DNA from 2 places in the Bradyrhizobium sp. LeoB3 genome. Region 2 is predicted to be linked to the other one. Evidence: predicted binding sites of a transcription regulator. Region 2 holds the regulator's gene; the other holds the start of a gene.
The links. The regulator PhoB, encoded in region 2, activates phosphate uptake and scavenging genes when phosphate is short. The targets are predictions, from matches to a motif close to TGTCATNNANCTGTCAT.
Positions count from the first base shown of each region.

Region 1 (4,711 bases), on a different contig from region 2:
AGCCGCCCCTCATCCGCCGTGAGACGCGCGGAGTTAAATCACTGATTTGCCCGACGGCGAAAGCGGAATATTTTTCGCGCAGGGGATGGACAGACTTTGGGCTGATTTGCCCGTCGAGTTGATTTGTCGCACCCAAAGCATCCACGTCGTCACTGCGAGCGGAGCGAAGCAATCCATAGCGCCACTTGTGGAGACGTGGATCGCTTCGCGGAGCCTGTCGTCGGGCGCGCGTTCGCGCGACCCGTTGGCTCGCAATCACAAGGGGCTGCAGCCGGAATGGATTCCGGGCTCGTCCTTCGGACGCCCCGGAATGACGGAGGGAGTCAGATGTGCTCTGCCATGATCTCGCCCGGCCGCGTATCCGGCCGTGGCTCGATATCGACCGACCAGAGATCGCGGTTGTCGACGTCCTTCAAGGTCACCGTCATCACCCCGGTCGCACCATCGATGTCGACGCGGCCGAAGAATTGCAGGCCGAAGCAGGGAGCGAGGTTGTCGCCCTGCTCCGCGCTGCAGCCTTTCTGATACATCGCTTTGGGGCCGAAAGTGTTGTCGAGCACGCCCGGCGACCAGGTGCCGGCGTGCAGCGGGCCGGAGACGAATTCCCAGAACGGCTCGAAATCCTGGAAGACCGCACGGTTCGGGTCGTAATGATGGGCCGCGGTGTAGTGCATGTCGGCGGTGAGCCAGACCGTGTTGCGGATGCTGGCACGCTTCATGAACGACAGGAGATCAGCGATCTCGTGCTCGCGCCGCTCCGGCGGGCCGTCGCCGAGCGCGACCGCATCCAGGCTGATGAGGCCGATCGGCAAGTCCGCGGCGATCACCTTCCAGGTGGCGCTGGAGGCGACCAGCTCGCGCTTTAGCCAGGCGAGCTGCGCCTTGCCAAGGATGAAGCTGTCGCTGTTGCCATCGCCTTTATTCCACGTGGAATCGCGGTAAGAGCGCATGTCGATGAGGAACACGTCGAGCAGCGAACCATAGGCGATCCTGCGATAGACGCGGCCGTCCTGCGCGAGAGTAGTGCGCATCGGCATGAATTCGTGAAACGCGCGCCGCGCACGCGCCACCAGACGCGAAGAGCCGTCCTCGGCATAGCCGGTCTCATCAGCGCTGCCGATCGGCGACCAGTCGTCGGCGACCTCGTGGTCGTCCCATTGTGCGAACGTCGGCACTTCCGCATGGAAGGCGCGGAAGTTTGCGTCACACCAATTGTATTTGTAGTTGCCGCGAAATTGCGCGAGGCTCCTGGCGACCGCCGACTTCTCTTCGGTGACGATGTTACGCCAGAGCGTGCCGTCCGGCAGCCGCAACTCAGATGGCACCGGGCAATCGGCGTAGATGTGGTCGCCGGAATGAATGAAGAAGTCGGGACGGTTCGCCAGCATCGTGCCGTAGCTGCGCAGGCCGCCGCGGGAGGGATCGATGCCCCAACCCTGCCCCACCGTATCGCCGGACCAGACGAAGGAGATCGATTGGCGCGTCATCGGTGCCGTGCGGAAACGGCCGCCCCTCGCCTCGCCCGCAAGCCCATCGGACGATTCAAAGCGCACCCGATAGAAAATGTCCTGTCCCGGCGGCAGGCCGTCGATGAGGAGCTTTGCGGTGAAGTCGGTTGAAGGCAGCGCGTCGCTTGAGGCCGCGCGCAAAATGGTCTTGAAATTCTCGTCGGCTGCGCATTCCACCTGCATCCGCGCGGCACGATCGACACGCGACCAGATCACAGCGGCATCATCAGAGACGTCACCGGATTGAATCCCGCACCGAAGCTTCGGGCGATCGGCGGCGCGGCTGAGATAGGGCTTTGCGAGAGTGCCGAGACTTGCGAGTGCGGCGGTCGAGCCTGACCGGATCAGAAACTGGCGTCGGGTCAGGCCGCGCCTGGCGCGTGTCGCAATCGCCATGGGCAGGATCTCCGTCGAATCGCGACGAAGGTTGCCTGCGCTGCTTGACTCCCAGCCTACGGTTTTACGACAGGTGGATGACTCGTACTAACCGCACTACCTCGTCATGCCCGGGCTCGTCCCGGGCATCCACCTCTTGCAGACGCGCAAGCGGTTCGTGGATGGCCGGGTCAAGCCCGGCCATGACGGAGAATGTGTGCGCCAGTGGTGCTCTTAAGACTTTGTCGGGCGCGCCCGTCAGCGCCAGTTGCAGATGCCGCCGGAGCGGCAGGGCCAGGTCTGGATGCGGGTGTCGCGGGCCTGGGCGTCGAGCGGGTTGCCGTGGCGGCGGGCAAGCTTGGCGCGGGCGGGAACGCGCCGCTCGGTGCGCACCGACCGCTCAGGCACAGGCGCAGCACGCGCGGCCCTGACCCTTTTCGTCTCTACCGGCTTCGGTTCCGCGACCACGTGTGCAGCATCATTGTGATCGCTTTTGGCTTCGACGGGAACCGGTGCGAACTCCGTCGGCGGACCGAGCCGCTTAGGCGACAGCACGGCCTTGGAGAGGTCGAGATTGAAATAGTCGCCGGGGCGATAATCGTCCGCCATCGCCGGGACGCTCAGGACCAGGGCGGCGGTGGCAACGGCGGCCAGAACTGCATTTCTGGAGCTCACCGAACGCCTCCGAAATGACTCCAAGTGGACACGCCCATCATGTAGGAAGCCGGCCGGACAATTCCAGCCGATCCTGTGGGCACGGTTACCGATCAACGAAAACAATGGCCGCAGGTTGCTTCCTGCGGCCCAAGAATAGGCTCAAGAATCAGCCCAAGCACCGGACCGGATCGGAACCTACTCGGCCGCCTGCGCGACCGGCTGACCGATCGCAGCTTCGAGCCGCTGGCACTCCTGGCGATAGCGAGCGACGTTCGCTTCCTTGACGTGGCCGTAGCCGCGTACCAACTCCGCAGCCTTCGCCAGCGCCACCAAGCGCGGCAAATCGAGCGGCTTGTTGCCGAGATGGCGCAGGATCATCGCCGAATATTCGCCCGGCAGCGCCCGCTCCATCCGCCGCTCGGCGGTGTAGCCGAAGATATCGAGCGCGGAACCACGCAAGCGTTTCAGCCGCGCCAGCAGCCTGAACGCGCTGAACACCCAGGGCCCGAACTCGCGCTTCTGCAGATGTCCGGTGACCTTGTCGCGACGCGCGAACAGCGGCGGGGCGAGCAGCACCTTCAACCCGGGCTCGCCGTCGAACTGCTCCTTCAACGCCCTCGCGAATTCGCCATCGGTATAGAGCCGCGCGACCTCGTACTCGTCCTTGTAGGCCATCAGCTTGAACAGGCCTTTTGCAAACGCCTCCGTCAGCTCATGTGAGCCGGGGGCCGCTGCCGTCTCGGCGGCCCGCACCCGCGCGACGTCGGCGAGGTAACGCTGCGAATAGGCCTCGTCCTGATAGTCGGCGAGGAACTTGGCGCGGAAGGCGATGATCTCGTCGAGCGTGCGCCGTGCCGGCGCCGCGCTCGACGTTTTGAAGCGCGCGGCGCTGACGACGCGCGCCAGGTCGTGCGCGGCGAGCCGGCCCCATGAGAAGGCCATCTTGTTCATCTCGACGGCGGCGCCGTTCAGCTCGATCGCCTTCATCAGCGCCTCCAGCGACATCGGCACCGCGCCGCGCTGGAAGGCGAAGCCGAGCAGGAAGGCGTTGGTGGCGATGCTGTCGCCCATCAGCGCGGTGGCAAGGCCGGTGGCGTCGAGGATGTCGAGGTCGGACGAGGTGACGGCCCCGCTCAGCGTGTCACGCATCGCGCCCGCCTCGAAATCGAGGTCGGGATTCATCACGAAGCTCGCGGTCGGCAGCAGGTCGGCATTGACGATCGCGCGCGTCACGCCGCGTTCGGCCCGGCTGAGCGCCGCGACGCTGGTCGCGACCACGATGTCGCAGCCGAGGATCAGATTGGCGCCGCCCGCGGCGATGCGGACGCTGGCGAGATCCTCCGCACGCGGCGCAAGGCGGACATGGCTCATGACCGCGCCGTTCTTCTGCGACAGGCCGGTGAAATCGAGCGTCGAGCAGGCGAGCCCTTCGACATGGGCGGCCATGCCGAGCAGCGCGCCGATGGTGATGACGCCGGTGCCGCCGATACCGGTGACGAGAATATTGTAGGGGCCGGACAGCGCCTGCGGCTTCGGCGTCGGCAAATCCTTAAACAGTGCCGACGGATCGGTAGCGGTGCGGTCGGCCTTGCGCAGCTTGGGATTGTGGACGGTGACGAAGCTCGGGCAGAAGCCCTCGATGCAGGAGAAATCCTTGTTGCAGTTGGACTGGTCGATGCGGCGCTTGCGGCCGAACTCGGTCTCGAGCGGTTGCACCGAGACGCAGTTCGACTGCACCGAGCAATCGCCGCAGCCCTCGCAGACGCGCTCGTTGATGAAGACGCGCTTGGGCGGATCGGGATAGAGCCCGCGCTTGCGGCGACGGCGCTTCTCGGCCGCGCAGGTCTGGTCGTAGATCAGGACCGTGAGGCCGGCGATGTCGCGGAGCTCGCGCTGTACGGCGTCGAGCTCGCGGCGGTGATGGATGGTGGCCCCAGTGGGGAAATAGTTGGCCGGATATTTGGTCGGATCATCGGAGACGATGGCGATGCGCTTGGTGCCTTCGGCGGCGACCTGGTGCGCGATCTGCGACACCGTGAAGCTACCCTCCGCGGGCTGGCCACCGGTCATCGCGACCGCATCATTATAGAGGATCTTGTAGGTGATGTTGACGCCGGCGGCGGCCGCGGCGCGCAGTGCGAGCAGGCCTGAATGGGTGTAGGTGCCGTCGC
Region 1 covers NZ_JBVBEF010000083.1:17,251-21,961, forward strand. Annotated here, with positions in the region: gene ACZXDY_RS34860 (alkaline phosphatase D family protein) at 324-1,904, opposite strand; gene ACZXDY_RS34865 (hypothetical protein) at 2,142-2,492, opposite strand; gene ACZXDY_RS34870 (indolepyruvate ferredoxin oxidoreductase family protein) at 2,736-4,711, opposite strand, start outside.
Region 1: a site for PhoB is predicted at 1,971-1,987, ahead of ACZXDY_RS34860 (alkaline phosphatase D family protein). Genes of this name have one in related genera too.

Region 2 (4,711 bases):
CGCTCGGCCTGTTCGCGGGCACCTATCTGGCCGAATACGGCAAGCATGACCGGCTCACCTCGGTGATCCGCTTCATCAACGACATCCTCTTGAGCGCGCCGTCGATCATCATCGGCCTGTTCATCTATGGCGCGGTTGTCGTGCCGATGGGCGGCTTCTCCGCGCTGGCCGGCTGCCTGGCGCTGGCGGTGATCGTCATCCCGGTTGTGCTCCGCACCACCGAGGACATGCTGCTGCTCGTCCCCAACCCGCTGCGGGAGGCGGCCTCCGCGCTTGGCCTTCCGCGCTCGCTGGTGATCAAGCGGATCGCCTATCGCGCGGCGCGCTCCGGCCTGATCACGGGCGTGCTGCTGGCGACCGCCCGCGTCGCCGGTGAGACCGCCCCGCTGTTGTTCACCGCGCTGTCCAATCAGTTCTTCAGCCTGAACCTGACCAAGACGATGGCGAACCTGCCGGTGACCATCAACAACTTCGTGCAGAGCCCCTACGCCTATTGGAAGGAGCTCGCCTGGAGCGGGGCCTTGCTTATCACCTTGACCGTGCTCGCGCTCAACATCGGCGCGCGCATCCTCGGCGCCGAAAGGAGCGCAAAATGACCGATCTGTCCGTATCGACGACCAGCCCGAGCGCGGCCATTCCCCAGAAGTCGCTGCCGGAAGCGGCGCCAAAGGTGACTGCACGCAGCCTCAACTTCTATTACGGCGAGCACCATGCGTTGAAGAACATCAACCTGACGCTCGGCACCAACCGCGTCACCGCCTTTATCGGCCCGTCCGGCTGCGGCAAGTCGACCCTGCTCCGGATCTTCAACCGGATGTACGACCTGTATCCCGGCCAGCGCGCCACCGGCCAGTTGATGCTGGACCAGACCAACATCCTCGACCCCAAGCTCGACCTCAACCTGCTGCGGGCGCGGATCGGAATGGTGTTCCAGAAGCCGACGCCGTTCCCGATGACGATCTATGAGAACATCGCCTTCGGCATCCGCCTTTACGAGAAGATCTCGAAATCTGAAATGGACGGCCGCGTCGAGAAAGCGCTGCGCGGCGGCGCGCTGTGGAACGAGGTCAAGGACAAGCTCAACGCCTCCGGCCTGAGCCTCTCCGGCGGCCAGCAGCAGCGCCTCTGCATCGCCCGCACGGTTGCGGTGCGGCCCGAAGTTATCCTGTTCGACGAGCCCTGCTCGGCGCTCGATCCGATCTCGACCGCCAAGGTCGAGGAATTGATCCAGGAATTGTCGGAGGACTACACGATCGCGATCGTCACGCATAACATGCAGCAGGCGGCGCGCGTCTCCGACAAGACCGCGTTCATGTATCTGGGCGAACTGATCGAGTTCGACGACACCAGCAAGATCTTCACCTCGCCGAGCGATCGACGTACCCAAGACTACATCACCGGCCGGTTTGGTTGAGGAGGGACATCATGGCTTCTGAACATACCGCCAAGGCATTCGACAGCGATCTTCAGGAACTGACCCGTCTGGTCGCAGAGATGGGCGGGCTGGTCGAACGGATGATCACCGAATCCGTCGATGCGCTGATCCGCCGCGACGTCGCGCTCGGCAAGCGTGTCGTCGCTTCCGACATCGAAATCGACAGCCTGCAGCGCGTGATCGAGGAGCGCGCCGTGCTGACGATCGCCCGCCGCCAGCCGATGGCTGTCGACCTGCGCGAGATCGTCGGCGCGATGCGGGTGGCGACCGACCTCGAGCGGATCGGCGACCTCGCCAAGAACATGGGCAAGCGCGTCGCCGCGCTGGAGAACGACTTCCAGCCGCTGAAGCTGATCCGCGGCCTGGAGCACATGACCGACCTCGTGCTGTCGCAGGTCAAGTCCGTGCTCGACGCCTATGCCGCGCACGATCTGCCGGCGGCGATGAACGTCTGGAAGAGCGACGAGGAGGTGGACGCGATCTGCACCTCGCTGTTCCGCGAGCTCCTCACCTACATGATGGAAGATCCGCGCAACATCTCGTTCTGCATCCACCTGATGTTCTGCGCCAAGAACATCGAGCGGATCGGCGACCACGCCACCAACATCGCGGAAACGGTCTTCTACATGATCGAGGGTCAGCAGATCACCGACAAGCGGCCGAAGGGGGATATGACGACGTTCGCCACGACCGTTCCGGGCAACTAGAGCAACATCCGGAAAGTCGACGCCGGCTTTCCGCCAAGATCCTGCTCAAACATCAAAGGAAGAGTGGGATGACGATTCAAGCAGAGAGTCATCCCGCTATAGGAGAAGCCAAGCCGATGAGCGCACGCATTCTGGTGGTCGAAGACGAAGAAGCGCTGACGACGCTGTTGCGCTACAATCTCGATGCAGAAGGCTATGATGTCGAAACGGTCGCCCGTGGAGACGATGCGGACACAAGGCTCAAGGAACGTATTCCCGACCTTGTCGTGCTCGACTGGATGCTGCCGGGACTCTCCGGCATCGAGCTGTGCCGCCGTCTGCGGGCGCGGCCGGAGACCAAGCAGCTCCCGATCATCATGCTGACCGCGCGCGGCGAGGAAAGCGAGCGCGTGAGGGGGCTGGCGACCGGTGCCGACGACTACATCGTCAAGCCGTTCTCGGTGCCTGAACTGCTCGCGCGGGTGAAGGGCCTGTTGCGCCGGGCAAGCCCGGAGCGGCTCGCCACCGTGCTCACCTATGGCGACATCGAACTCGACCGCGAGAAGCGCCGCGTCGCGCGCTCGGGCCGCCCGATCGATCTCGGCCCGACCGAATATCGCCTGCTGGAGTTCTTCCTGGAGCATCCCGGCCGCGTGTTCAGCCGCGAGCAGCTGCTCGACAGCGTTTGGGGCCGCGACATCTATATCGACGAGCGCACCGTCGACGTTCACATCGGCCGCCTGCGCAAATTGCTCAATCCCGGCCGCGAGCAGGACCCGATCCGCACCGTCCGCGGCGCGGGCTACGCGCTCGATGATCGCTTCGCGAAGGCCGAGCAGTCGTAAACCGGCGACCTCAATCCGTAGCCCGGGTGCAGCGAAGCGTAGCCCGGGGAAATTTGGACCTGCCGATACAGCGTTCCCGGGTTGCGCTGCGCTCCACCCCGGCTACGATCTGTCGTCGGCTTACTTGCCTTGTGACGGCTTGACCGTCGGACGGCGGCGGTCAGCCGCCGGCTGGTAGGCGATGCGGGAGTGGTGCGCGCAATAGGGCAGGCCGGGAAGCGCCTTGCCGCCGCAGAAGAAGAATTCCGGGCTCGAGGGATCGCCGACCGGCCAGTGGCAGGTGGCCTCGTTCAATTCGAGCAGCGACAGCCGCTGGCTCATCGGCACCACATTGTCGTAGGCGATAGGGTCCGCTTCCACCTCCACCTCGAAGGCGTGGGCGAGCGCGGTGTTGCCGCGGGAGACCGGACGCGCCACGCGCATCATCGGCTGTGCCGGACGCGCCTTGCGCTGCCGCGGCGCGGCTGCAGCAGGACTCTTGGCGCGGCCCGAGAGGCCAAGCCGGTGCACCTTGCCGATCACCGCATTGCGGGTCACGTTGCCCAGTTCCGCAGCGATCTGGCTGGCCGAGAGGCCACCTTCCCAGAGCTTTTTCAACTGCTCGACGCGTTCGTCGGACCAGGTCAATACCGTCATCGCATCTTTCCCTTCGCGTTGCGCCGGCCGATCCTGGGACAGCGCTGCGATGCCTAATCTCAAAAATCCCTGCGGGCAGAATCCCTTAAGGCTCGCCGGGCACGAAAACCGCACCCGAACGTGTACGCCGCACACAAAGGACTCTAAGGGATCAAAACTGCCGCACGAGATGTCGTACCCGACAGGCCAAACGCTACAATATGGCGTGACTCTGGCGCAAGAGTCCGCGCCTATGCGTCCACATGTTCCGACATTTAGGGATTGCAATCGGGCTTTCCACCACACCGGAAAACTGCGGATTACCGGTACTTTGCCGCGCAGCCTGGCGGCTTCGTGGAGATTGACAGCACCTGCCGCGCGCATAGAATGCCTTTACGTGCCGCCCTGCAAAGGCGGCACGTTTTGTTTTCGCTGGATGAGCTTCAGCCGCGTGTCTGCATCGCTGCACGCCGCCGGGGCTTGTCTGAAAGGCTTGTCTGAACCCTTCAGTGATCGCCATGACCGACCGCGCCACGTCGCATCTGCTTCCCGTTTTTGCCAGGGCCGATCTCGGCTTCGAACGCGGCGAAGGCTGTTGGCTGATCTCGACCAAAGGCGAGCGTTATCTCGACTTCACCTCCGGCGTCGCGGTGAACGCGCTCGGCCATGCCCATCCGGATCTGGTGAAGGCGCTGCAGGAACAGGCGACGAAGCTCTGGCACATGTCGAACCTGTTCAAGAGCCCGGACGGCGAGAAGCTTGCCGCGCGGCTGTGCGAGCAGAGTTTTGCGGACTTCGTGTTCTTCTGCAATTCCGGCGCGGAAGCGATGGAGGGCGTGATCAAGGTCGTGCGTCACTATCACTTCTCGAAGGGGCATCCGGAGCGCTACCGCATCATCACCTTCGAAGGCGCCTTCCATGGCCGCACGCTCGCGACACTCGCAGCGACCGGCGCCGCTAAATATCTCGAGGGCTTCGGTCCGCCGATGGACGGCTTCGACCAGGTGCCGCATGGCGATATCGAAGCGGTGAAACGTGCGATCGGTCCAGAGACCGCAGGCATCCTGATCGAGCCGGTGCAGGGCGAAGGCGGCGTGCGCTCCGCGCCGCCGGCCTTCTTCAAGGCGCTG
Region 2 covers NZ_JBVBEF010000037.1:69,697-74,407, forward strand. Annotated here, with positions in the region: gene pstA (phosphate ABC transporter permease PstA) at 1-596, shown strand, start outside; gene pstB (phosphate ABC transporter ATP-binding protein PstB) at 593-1,414, shown strand; gene phoU (phosphate signaling complex protein PhoU) at 1,426-2,142, shown strand; gene phoB (phosphate regulon transcriptional regulator PhoB) at 2,259-2,966, shown strand; gene ACZXDY_RS23160 (GcrA family cell cycle regulator) at 3,087-3,602, opposite strand; gene ACZXDY_RS23165 (acetylornithine transaminase) at 4,100-4,711, shown strand, end outside.